One region of the Corynebacterium hansenii genome, then DNA from elsewhere that is predicted to be linked to it. Evidence: predicted binding sites of a transcription regulator. Region 1 holds the regulator's gene; each other region holds the start of a gene.

The links. Region 1 encodes LexA, which represses DNA repair genes until DNA is damaged. Its sites were predicted from a motif close to CGAACANNTGTTCG; they were not measured.
Region 2: the regulator LexA is predicted to act here: its motif matches at 1,834-1,847, upstream of CHAN_RS02300 (error-prone DNA polymerase).
Region 3: the regulator LexA is predicted to act here: its motif matches at 2,117-2,130, upstream of CHAN_RS08405 (SAV_6107 family HEPN domain-containing protein).

The regions. Positions count from the first base shown of each region.
Region 1 is NZ_CP047211.1:1,360,196-1,363,467, reverse strand. Features, by position in the region: gene nrdR (transcriptional regulator NrdR) at 1-230, opposite strand, end outside; gene CHAN_RS06045 (hypothetical protein) at 304-576, opposite strand; gene lexA (transcriptional repressor LexA) at 1,126-1,836, shown strand; gene ptsP (phosphoenolpyruvate--protein phosphotransferase) at 2,195-3,272, opposite strand, start outside.
Region 2 is NZ_CP047211.1:505,773-509,044, forward strand. Features, by position in the region: gene CHAN_RS02290 (methionine ABC transporter ATP-binding protein) at 1-745, opposite strand, end outside; gene CHAN_RS02295 (MetQ/NlpA family ABC transporter substrate-binding protein) at 735-1,631, opposite strand; gene CHAN_RS02300 (error-prone DNA polymerase) at 1,881-3,272, shown strand, end outside.
Region 3 is NZ_CP047211.1:1,938,975-1,942,246, forward strand. Features, by position in the region: gene mraZ (division/cell wall cluster transcriptional repressor MraZ) at 1-307, opposite strand, end outside; gene CHAN_RS08400 (DUF3040 domain-containing protein) at 886-1,302, opposite strand; gene CHAN_RS08405 (SAV_6107 family HEPN domain-containing protein) at 1,540-1,959, opposite strand; gene CHAN_RS08410 (GNAT family N-acetyltransferase) at 2,257-2,904, shown strand; gene CHAN_RS08415 (LppM family (lipo)protein) at 2,901-3,272, shown strand, end outside.

The DNA of each region.
Region 1 (3,272 bases):
GGCAGATCTCGGCCCTGGCACGCGCGTCGCACGCCGCGGATCACCTTGTCGCGGCTGAAATCCTCCACGACGCCGTCCCGCTTGACGACGATGAGCTGCGACCGTTCGAGGGTGCTGAAACGTTTCCCGCACGCCAGGCACTCCCGCCGGCGGCGGATGGTCATACCGTCGTCGATGAGACGCGAATCGATGACCTTCGTCTGGTCATGGTGGCAAAACTGGCAATGCACGCATACGAGCATACGGGGCCGGGCGGCCACCTCTTAATCGCCCGTTAGGCCACTCGACGGTGCGCCGGCTGCCCTACTTGAGCGCGGCGTCCGCCGTGTCCGACGCACCATTCGCGCCGGTGGAGGAGACGCCGACGTAGGTCGGGGCCGGAGGGGCATCGGGGGTCGGCGCCCCCAACCCGGAGAAGTGGAGCATGAGCCCGAACACGGCGCCCACGCCGGCGACGATGGCGAGGGAGACGGCATTGCGCCGCACCCCCTGGACGGGGCCCCGCACGATCGAACGCCCGTCGCGCACGTGCGCGATGTTCGAAACACCGTGGGTGGGCGCCGAATTGAGTTTCATTCCCCGTGTGTTCGGACGCCGCGAGGGCCCGGAAACACCGCCCGGGCGACGACTGGAGGGCCGACGTGAAGTGCGGACCCGCGTTCGATCCGCGGGCGCACCGGTTCGAACACCGGAGGCCTTACCACGGTCGCGCTCCGGCGGCGACGCGGGGCGCGACTGCTCCCCGACCCACGACGGGACGTAGAGTCCCAAGTCGTCGTTGTACCAGTTCACGGTGGACGTGCGGTAGTCTTCGATAAAGGCGGTCATCGGTTGGTTCCTTCCATCCGGTCATCCGCGGTCAGGATACGAAACGGATTCGAAAATGCCGCCCGAATTCACTGCACGGATGTTCGACTGCGTTCCTGTGTTCGATTTATAGCACCGCGTTCGGATCCCGTCCAGACACGGGGGCGAAAACTTCGAACAGTTGTGCCACCCCGTCGTCGTTTGGTGTAGTGTCGTGTTCGAACGGCAGGCACGGGTTCGCAGACCCGATCGTCCCGATGGCCGATCGACCAGAGCACGACGCAATCGAGCACGACCTAACCCAGTGGGAGTGGAAACATGGCCGACAAGAAGCAGCCGAGCAAGCAAGCGTTGACCGATCGCCAGCGGCGGATCCTCGAGGTCATCCAGGACGCGGTGTCGTTGCGCGGGTACCCGCCGAGCATCCGGGAGATCGGCGACGCCGTCGGGCTCAACTCGACATCTTCCGTGGCGTACCAGCTCAAGGAACTGGAGAAGAAGGGCGCGCTGCGCCGTGACCCCCACAAGCCCCGCGCCGTGGACGTGCGCGATCTGAAGCAGAAGCTCGACACCCACGCGGGCAAGCCCGGTCCGAAGCCGAAGACGGCCACCGTCCCCGACGTTCCGGAAGGCGCCGCCGCCCCCACCTACGTCCCCATCGTCGGCCAGATCGCGGCCGGCAACCCGATCCTCGCGGAGCAGAGCATCGACGAGCACATGGCGCTGCCCGCCGAGCTCGTCGAGTCCGGCGAGCTGTACATGCTCCGCGTCGTCGGCGAATCGATGGTCGACGCGGGCATCTTCGACGGCGACTGGGTCGTGGTGAAGTCGCAGCACACCGCCGAGAACGGCGATTACGTCGCCGCGATGATCGACGGCGGGGCCGACAGCGAGGCCACCGTCAAGGAATGGCACGAAGACCGCTCGGGCAAGTGGCTGCTCCCCCACAACGAGGCCTTCGAGCCAATTCCGGTCGACGCGGGCGTGACCATCCTCGGCCGCGTCGTCAGCGTCCTGCGACGGCTTTAACCGTCATATCGCGTGAGGCTGCGGACGCCGGCTATTGGGGCATCGCGGGACCTGGGATGGTCCAGTGCCGGTGGGTGCCCGCGACGAACGCAGGCTGATGGGCTGGCGGACGCCCACCGATGGAGGCGGCAGCCGGAGAATCGCCGCACCGGGCACCCGCCCTCCCTCCATCCGGTCGATGCACGGCACTTTGACGTAAACCCACCCCGAATGCGCAACCCCACCCGTTACAGCGGGTGGGGTTGCGCATTCGGGGTGGGTTAGCCGGTGCATCCCAGCGGGTTGCGGTGGCGGGACGGCTCAACCGCCGCAGAAGCCAATCGCAACGTCACGGGACACAATTGCCGGCGGCCCGCCACTACTCCAAGCCGAAAAGCTCGCGCACGGCGGCGCGGGCACCGTCGGCGTCCGACGCATCCAGCGCGACGCGGGCGGCATCGGCGCACTGTTGGGCGGTGACCTCAGCCAACTGCGCGCCCACGCCCGGCAGGGCCGTGGCCGCGGCGGACAGCGAGTTCACGCCGAGGCCCACGAGCACGCAGGCCAGCAACGGATCCGCGGCCGCCTCGCCGCAAACGCCCACGGGAGTGCCCGTGTCCCGGCCCGACTTGCACGTCATGTCGATCAGCCGCAGCACAGCCGGCTGCCACGGATCCGTCAGGTATGCCAGGTGCGGCGAAAGACGGTCGGCGGCCATCGCGTACTGCGTCAGGTCGTTGGTGCCGATGGACACGAAGTCCAGCACCTTCATCAGGTCGTGGCTCATCAGCGCGGCGGCCGGGATCTCGATCATCGCGCCCGGGGTGAGGCCGCGCTCGCGGCACAGGCCCGCGAACCACTCGGCCTCCTCCAGCGTCGCCACCATCGGCGCCATCACCCACGTCGGCGCCCCCTCGCCGCGGCCGGCCTTCTCCCCCGCCAACGCGATGGCGTCGAGCTGGCGCTCCATCAGGCCGGAGCTCGAGCGCGAGATGCGCAGACCGCGCACGCCCAGAGCAGGGTTGTCCTCGTGATCGAGGTTCGCGAACGCCAACGGCTTGTCCGAGCCGGCGTCCAGCGTTCGGAGCACGATCTTCGAATCCGGGAACGCCTTGAGCACCGAGGCGTAGATGTCGGCCTGGTTCTCCACCGTCGGCTCCGTCGCGGCGGACAGGAAGCACAGTTCCGTGCGGAACAGGCCGATGCCCTCCGCATCGCCCTCGGCCGCGATGCGTGCGGCGTTTCCGTCTCCGACGTTGGCCAGCAGCTGCACGCTCACGCCGTCTGCGGTGCGCCCGGGACCGGACCATGCCGCGATCTTCTCCGCCATCCGCGCGGCCTCGGCCACCGCGGCGTCCGCGACCTCCGGGTCCGGATCGACGGTGATCAGTCCCTTCGCGCCGTCCACGAGCGTCATGGAGCCTTCCTCGATGGCGCGCAGTCCCGCTCCCGCCGCG
Region 2 (3,272 bases), 850 kb from region 1:
ACCGCCGTCCGACCTCGGTGGTCGGGTGGGCGAAGAGGTCGTGGACGGCGGCGTGCTCGACGACCCGGCCGTTTTCCATCACCGCGACGTGGTCGGCGATGGCGCGCACCACCGACATTTCGTGGGTGATCAGGACGATGGTCACGCCGAATTTCCGGTTGACCTCGCGCAGCAGCTCGAGCACGTCGGCGGTGGTCTCCGGGTCGAGGGCCGAGGTGGCCTCGTCGGCGAGCAGCAGCGACGGGTTCGTGGCCAGCGCGCGGGCGATGCCGACGCGCTGCTTCTGCCCGCCCGAAAGCTGCTCGGGGTAGGAATCGCCGCGGTCGCCCAGGCCGACGAATTCGAGCAGCTCGGCGACGCGTTCCTTCCGCTCGGCGCGGGGCATGCCGGCCAGTTCCAGCGGGTAGGCGACGTTGCCGGCGACGGTGCGGGAGGTGAAGAGGTTGAACTGCTGGAAGATCATGCCGATGTCGCGGCGGACCTCGCGCAGCTCCCGCTCCTTCATCCCGGCGATGTCCGTGCCGTCGAGGAGCACCTCGCCGGACGTCGGGGATTCCAGGCCGTTGATCAGGCGGATCAGCGTCGACTTGCCGGCGCCGGAGTAGCCGATGACGCCCAGGACGCCGCCCGGCTCGACGGACAGGGTGACGTCGTCGACGGCGGGGGTGGCCGATTTGCCGGAGCCGAAGACCTTGGACACTCCGCGCAGTTCGACGCGGGTGCCGGCGCCGGAATTACTGGGCATCGGGGTTCTCGCGGGCGTCCTTTTCGGCGGCGTCGAGGATGGCCTCGAGGTCGGCGGCGGGGCGCTGGACCGGGATGGAGGTGCCGCGGGAGTCGCGGGCGACGGCTTCGGTGACCTCGGGGCTGTGCCAGATCTCCGCGAGCTTCTTCAGCTGCGGGTTGTCCTTGTTGGCCTGAGTGGTGGCGAAGACGTTGATGTACGGCTCGGCGGCCTTGTCGTTGGGGTCGTCCTTGAAGATCGCCGAGTTCGGGTCGATGTCGGCGCGGTCGAGGAAGGTGTTGTTGATCACCGCCGGGGTGCCTTCGCCGTAGGCGGCGGGGGTCTGGGCGGCGTCGATGGGGGTGACGGTGACGCGGGACTTTTCGGCGTCGATGTCCAGCGGCGTCGGGTTGGCGGAGTCGCCCTTGAGGGTGATCAGGCCGGCTTTCTGCAGGACGCTGAGGGCGCGGCCCTGGTTGGTGGAGTCGTTGGGGATGACGACTTCGGTGCCGTCCTTGATGTCCTCGGGCTTGTCGCCGCCCTTCCAGTACAGGCCGAGGGGGACGATTTCGGTTGAGGCGATGGGGGTGAGGTCGGCGTCGGCGCCGACGTTGTACTGCGCCAGGTACTTGATGTGCTGGAACAGGTTGACGTCGAGTTCGCCTTCGTTGAGGGCGGTGTTGACGGGCGGGTATTCGGTGAAGGGCACGATCTCCATGTCGATGCCGGCTTCCTTGACCTTCTTCTCGAAGACCTGCCAGGCCTCCTTTTCGAAGTCGGTGGTGCCGATGCGGATCGTGTCGCCCTCGGCGAGCGGCTGCGCGGGCTCGTCGTTGCCGCAGGCGACCAGGCCGGTGGCTGCGAAGGCCAGGGCGACGGCGCCGGCTGCGAAACGTCGCAATGCCATGTGCTTCTCCTTCAGTGTGGGCCCGTCTCGCGGTTCGCGAATAGACCAAGCTGTCTTGTTGTGGGATCAGCGTAGCACCCTGGGCGGATCGCGCGAAAAACGGCGTGAGCCGGCGGGCGTCCGCGTTGCGTCGCCCGCGGTTGCCGCGGTTGCTTGACGACGGTTCGGTTCGGCGCGGATCATGGCCGTGACCGGGCATGTTCGAATGAGCGTTCGTATTAATCCGTGGGAGGGTCTACCGTGTGTGCCATGAGCGTGTGGAGGGGTTCGGCGGGAGGCGCCGAAGACGTGTCCGGCGGTGCGGCGTCGCGCCGCGAGGGGCCGCTGAGCTGGTCGCGGGTGGAGCGCATTCTTTCGGGGCGGTCGGTGGGGAAGCTGACTCCCGGATACGGGGTCAACGGGAACCGCCGCCGGGAAGCTTCGGGGGCGAATGGGAGGTCGAACGGCCGGGCGGATGGGCGGGCGAACGATCGGGCGAATCGGGCGGCGCCGGAGCGCAGGGGCGTCGACCTGCATTGCCGGTCCAGCTACTCGTTCCTGCACGGGGCGTCGGACCCGGTGGATCTGGTCGAGGAGGCGGTGCGGCTGGGGCTGCGCGGGCTGGGCATCGCCGACCGCGACGGGCTCTACGGCGTCGCGCGCTTCGCCGAGGCCGCGGCGGAGGCGGGGCTGGACACCATCATCGGGGCGGAACTGTCGCTGCCGCAGGCGCCGCTGACGGTGCTGGCCCGCGGGCCGGAGGGATACCGGCGGCTGAGCCACGCCATCAACGACGCCCTGATGACGGGCGGGGAGAAGGGCGTGGCGCGGTATCCGGCGCTGCCGCAGCTGGCGGAGGCCGCCGGCGGGCACTGGCAGGTGCTCGCCGACGTCGCCTGGCTGCCGCACCTCGGCGAATTGGTCGCGGCATTCGGGGCGGGGCAGGTGGCGGTGGACCACCACGCGGACCTGACCCCGGGCGCCGCCGACGACCAGCGCGACCTCGCCGCCGCGGCCGCCGAACATGGCCTGCGGCAGGTGGCGGGTGCCGCGGCGACGGCGGCGACCCCGGCCGAGGCGCGGGTGGCGGGGGCGAAGCATGCGCTGGCGCAACGCGAATCACTCGACGACCACGAGCCGAAGCTGCCGCCGACGGGAGGGTCGTGGCTGCGGTCCGGCACCGAACTGGAGGCCATGTTCGCCCACCTGCCGGGCGTGGTGGAAACCACGGCGCAGGTCGCGGAGGAATGCGCGTTCACGCTGGACCTCATCGCCCCCGCGCTGCCGGCATGGGACGTGCCCGAGGGCCACGACGAATCCTCGTGGCTGGCCAAGCTCGCCGCCGAAGGCGCCCTTCGGCGCTACGGGCCCAGGGACGGGTTGGGCGGGGACGGTGCCCCCGGCGTCGTCAAGCGGGCCTGGCTGCAGCTGGAACGCGAACTGGACGTGATCGACGAACTCGGTTTTCCGGGGTACTTCCTGATCGTCCACGACATCTGCGAATTCTGCCGGCGCGAGGACATCCTGGCGCAGGGGCGGGGCTCGGCGGCGAATTCGGTGGTGTGCTTCGCGCTGGGCATCACCAACGTCGACCCCATCTCCGCGGGGCTGCTGTTCGAGAGGTTCCTGTCGCCCGAGCGCGACGGCCCGCCGGACATCGAC
Region 3 (3,272 bases), 580 kb from region 1:
ATTCCTTGGTGAGGCCCGCGTAGTTGCGGTGATCCGCCGACAACGTGATGCGGCCCGACCCGTCCGGCCTCTGCTCGTCGGTGCTCGCCGCCAGGTTGCGGATGAAGGCGCGGGCGCGGGTGTTGGTCCGCGACGCCTTCGTCGCACGCTGCGCGAGCTTGACGAACTCGTCTTTGGGGTAGACGGCCAGAGAGTGGTCCTGCCCCTTGGTCACCATCAACCCGCCGGCCAGTTCCTCGCGGAACTTCGCCGGGAGCGTCAGACGACCTTTGTCGTCCAGCTTCGGGGTATAGGTGCCGAGGAACATGTCGCTTCCGGCTCCTCTCCCCTCGTCCGGACGACGCGGTGGCGCCGCTTCTCGTCATCTCATCGGTATTCGTCTTTTTCCTGCGATGCCGGTCGACCTCTCCAACATCACGGCCCACACTACCCCACTTTGCCCCACAAGCAACACTGCCCTGCCCCAGTTTCCTGGCGTTTTTCAACATGCAAAACCTTTTAACCTGCATATTCGCAGGTGGGGCGCCCGCCCGTGCCGTCCGTCACCGGGCCCGCTTCACGACGATGCGCGTCAAGTACCCGATTCTCCGGGCGTGTCGCACATCACACCCGTCGAAAACGACCAAGTGCCACAACCTGGGGTAATGCAAAAATCACGCGGACGCGCCGCTGAGAGACCGCAGGCAGACGACCAAGGGAGCGCCCTGTGATTGCCACGATGGGTCGATGGTGGGGCAAAGTGGGAGATCCTGGTGGGGCCGAGTGGGAGATCGCGGTGGGGCCGAGTGGGGCGGCCCGAGGCGGCGGGTGCGCGAGCATGCGAAAACCCCGCCCCGGCGAAAGCCGGAACGGGGTTCGGTGAAGCTTCGAAGGAGAGGCGGCGGGTCAGCGCCCCTGGAATCGACCGCGGAAGCGATCTTCCATGCCGCCGCCCGGAGAGCTCGGGCGACGGGGCTTCCTCGGCCTGGGGCCGCGGGAACCGTCGGCGCCGACGGACACCAGGTTCGAGCTTCCGGAGGAACCGGTCAGCGCCCACACGCCGGCGCCGAACATGGCCAGGAATCCGACGATGCTCAGGGCCAGGAACCACAGGCTCGTAGTCGCCAGCGCCATGCCGCCGATCAGCAGGAGAAGGCCGACGCCGATGATGGCGATGACCCGGGGCGAGAAACCGCGGGGCGCTCCGCCGGAGTCGAGGCCCATCGCCTTTCCGGACATGGCTGAGCCGAACTTCGGATCCTCGGCGTACAGCGCCGATTCGATCTCGGCAAGCATCCTCTGTTCCTGCTCGGAAAGTCCCATGGGTTTCCTCCCCTGACTCGCGGTAGGGCCGATCGTCCTTGACATCATCGCTGCGGCGAATGCCGGCGGCCGCAGCGACCGCTCATAAAGTTCAACGGCCGAAGCGCCCTCTTTGTTCCCGAATCGGCCCTGCGGTCCGCATGGCCGATCACGCACTGAAACTGAAGCGGAAGAGCGTGGCCCGTACCGGCCAGTGTACGCACGCCCCCTTCGGTGAACCACCACCATCCCACACGATCAGGCCACTCCGGAGAGCATCCCGAAATCCGCCTCGACCTCCGCCAGAAAATCCGCCGCCAGAGACTGCACCCGGCGGGCCTCCAGCTCGTCGACGCCGCGGGCCAACCCCAGGCGCACGTCCTCCCACTGCCGCGACAGCGCCTCGAACCTCGCGGCCCATGGGGCGTATTCGGGCGCGTGCCTGCGCACCCTGGCCCACGCGCTCTGGTCGGCCTTGCGGCGCCGGCCCGGATTCTCCGCGATCAGGGCGCCCGCCACCCGCAGCGCGGCCTGATACGACAGGTCCAGCCTGTCGGCGGGAGACGCCGTTTTCGCCTGCGCCAACAGCGACGCCGCCCGCCCCAGGAAGGTCACGGCCTGAGAAGACAGGCCCGCCGGCGCGACCACCGCGTTCCTCCCGTTTCCGATGCGTGCCATCCGTCTTCTCCTTTCTTTCCGTTCCCTCGGCCGCGCCGCCGCCGACGCCGACCGAACTTCAACCGTCCGTTCGATGGGTTCCGCACCACCGGCCCGCCATCGCCTCCGCGACAACCCGAACACTAGGGACCTTCCCGGATTCACCTTCCATCATATTCGAACGCCCATTCGCACGCAATGCCCTTTTCGCCGCTCAACCCCGGTCGACGCGCCGCCGCCCGAACCCGGGCCGCCGCCGTTCGACTCCCCCGCCCCCGCCCCGGTTAAGCTGAACGGGTGCGATACAGCGTCCTCCCCATGCCGGAATCGGTTTTCCGGCTCCGGCTCCACGAGGCCGTCTCCCTTTACGTCGGGGCGATGGGCTACGACCCGTCGATCGTCGACGCGCGGGTGCGGGCGTGGGCGCTGGCGCGGCACGAGCCCGGTTGGGCGGCCGTCGCAGCCGTCGCGCATCCCGAGGACGTTGCGCCGGAAGACGCCCTGGCCGACACCTCTTTCCCGTTGGCCGGCATCGCCTACTGCCAGCACGGCACGTCGACGCAGTGGTGGCACGTCCAGGTCCGCGCGGGAATGGCCGAGCGCCGCACGCCCCTTCACATCGTGTCCGACGTCCTCGGCGACTACGTCGAGCTGTCCGAAATCCACGTCGATCCCCGCCACCAGGGCGGCCGCATCGGCGAACGCCTGCTCCTCGAGTTGATGCGCGGCCGCCCCGAACGCCGCGTGCTGCTGTCCACGCCGGAAGTCGCCGACGAGGGCAACCGCGCCTGGCGCCTCTACCGCCGCCTGGGGTTCGACGACGTCCTGCGCCATTTCCATTTCGCGGGCGATTCGCGCCCGTTCGCGGTGCTCGGCGCCCCGATCCCGCTGCGCGGCACGGACTCGCTTGACGACGCCGACGGGCCCGAAACCGACCGCACCTCCCGGAAGGAGCCACCGCGATGACGGTTGCACGTCTCCGCGCCCGATTCATCGCGCTCGCCGCGATGCTCCTGCCCGTTCTGGCGCTGACCGGCTGCTTCACCGCCGACGCCGCGATGACCATCTCGGGCACCGACCGGGTCAACGGCACCGTTCACGTGGCCGCGCCGAAGGCCGCGTCGGCCCGGGACTCGCTCTGGGAGGTCCCGGAGGCCTTCCGCGGGAAGGTCACCGTCGAACGCGGCGAATCCGGGCAGGACCACACGGGCACCTACCGCGTCCGCGACCTGACCTTCGACGAGGTCCGCGAGTTTCTCGACGCCGCCTCGTCCGACGCCATCGACCTCGAACTCGAGCGCGTCGGCGGCAACCAGGTGTCGCTGTCGGGCAAG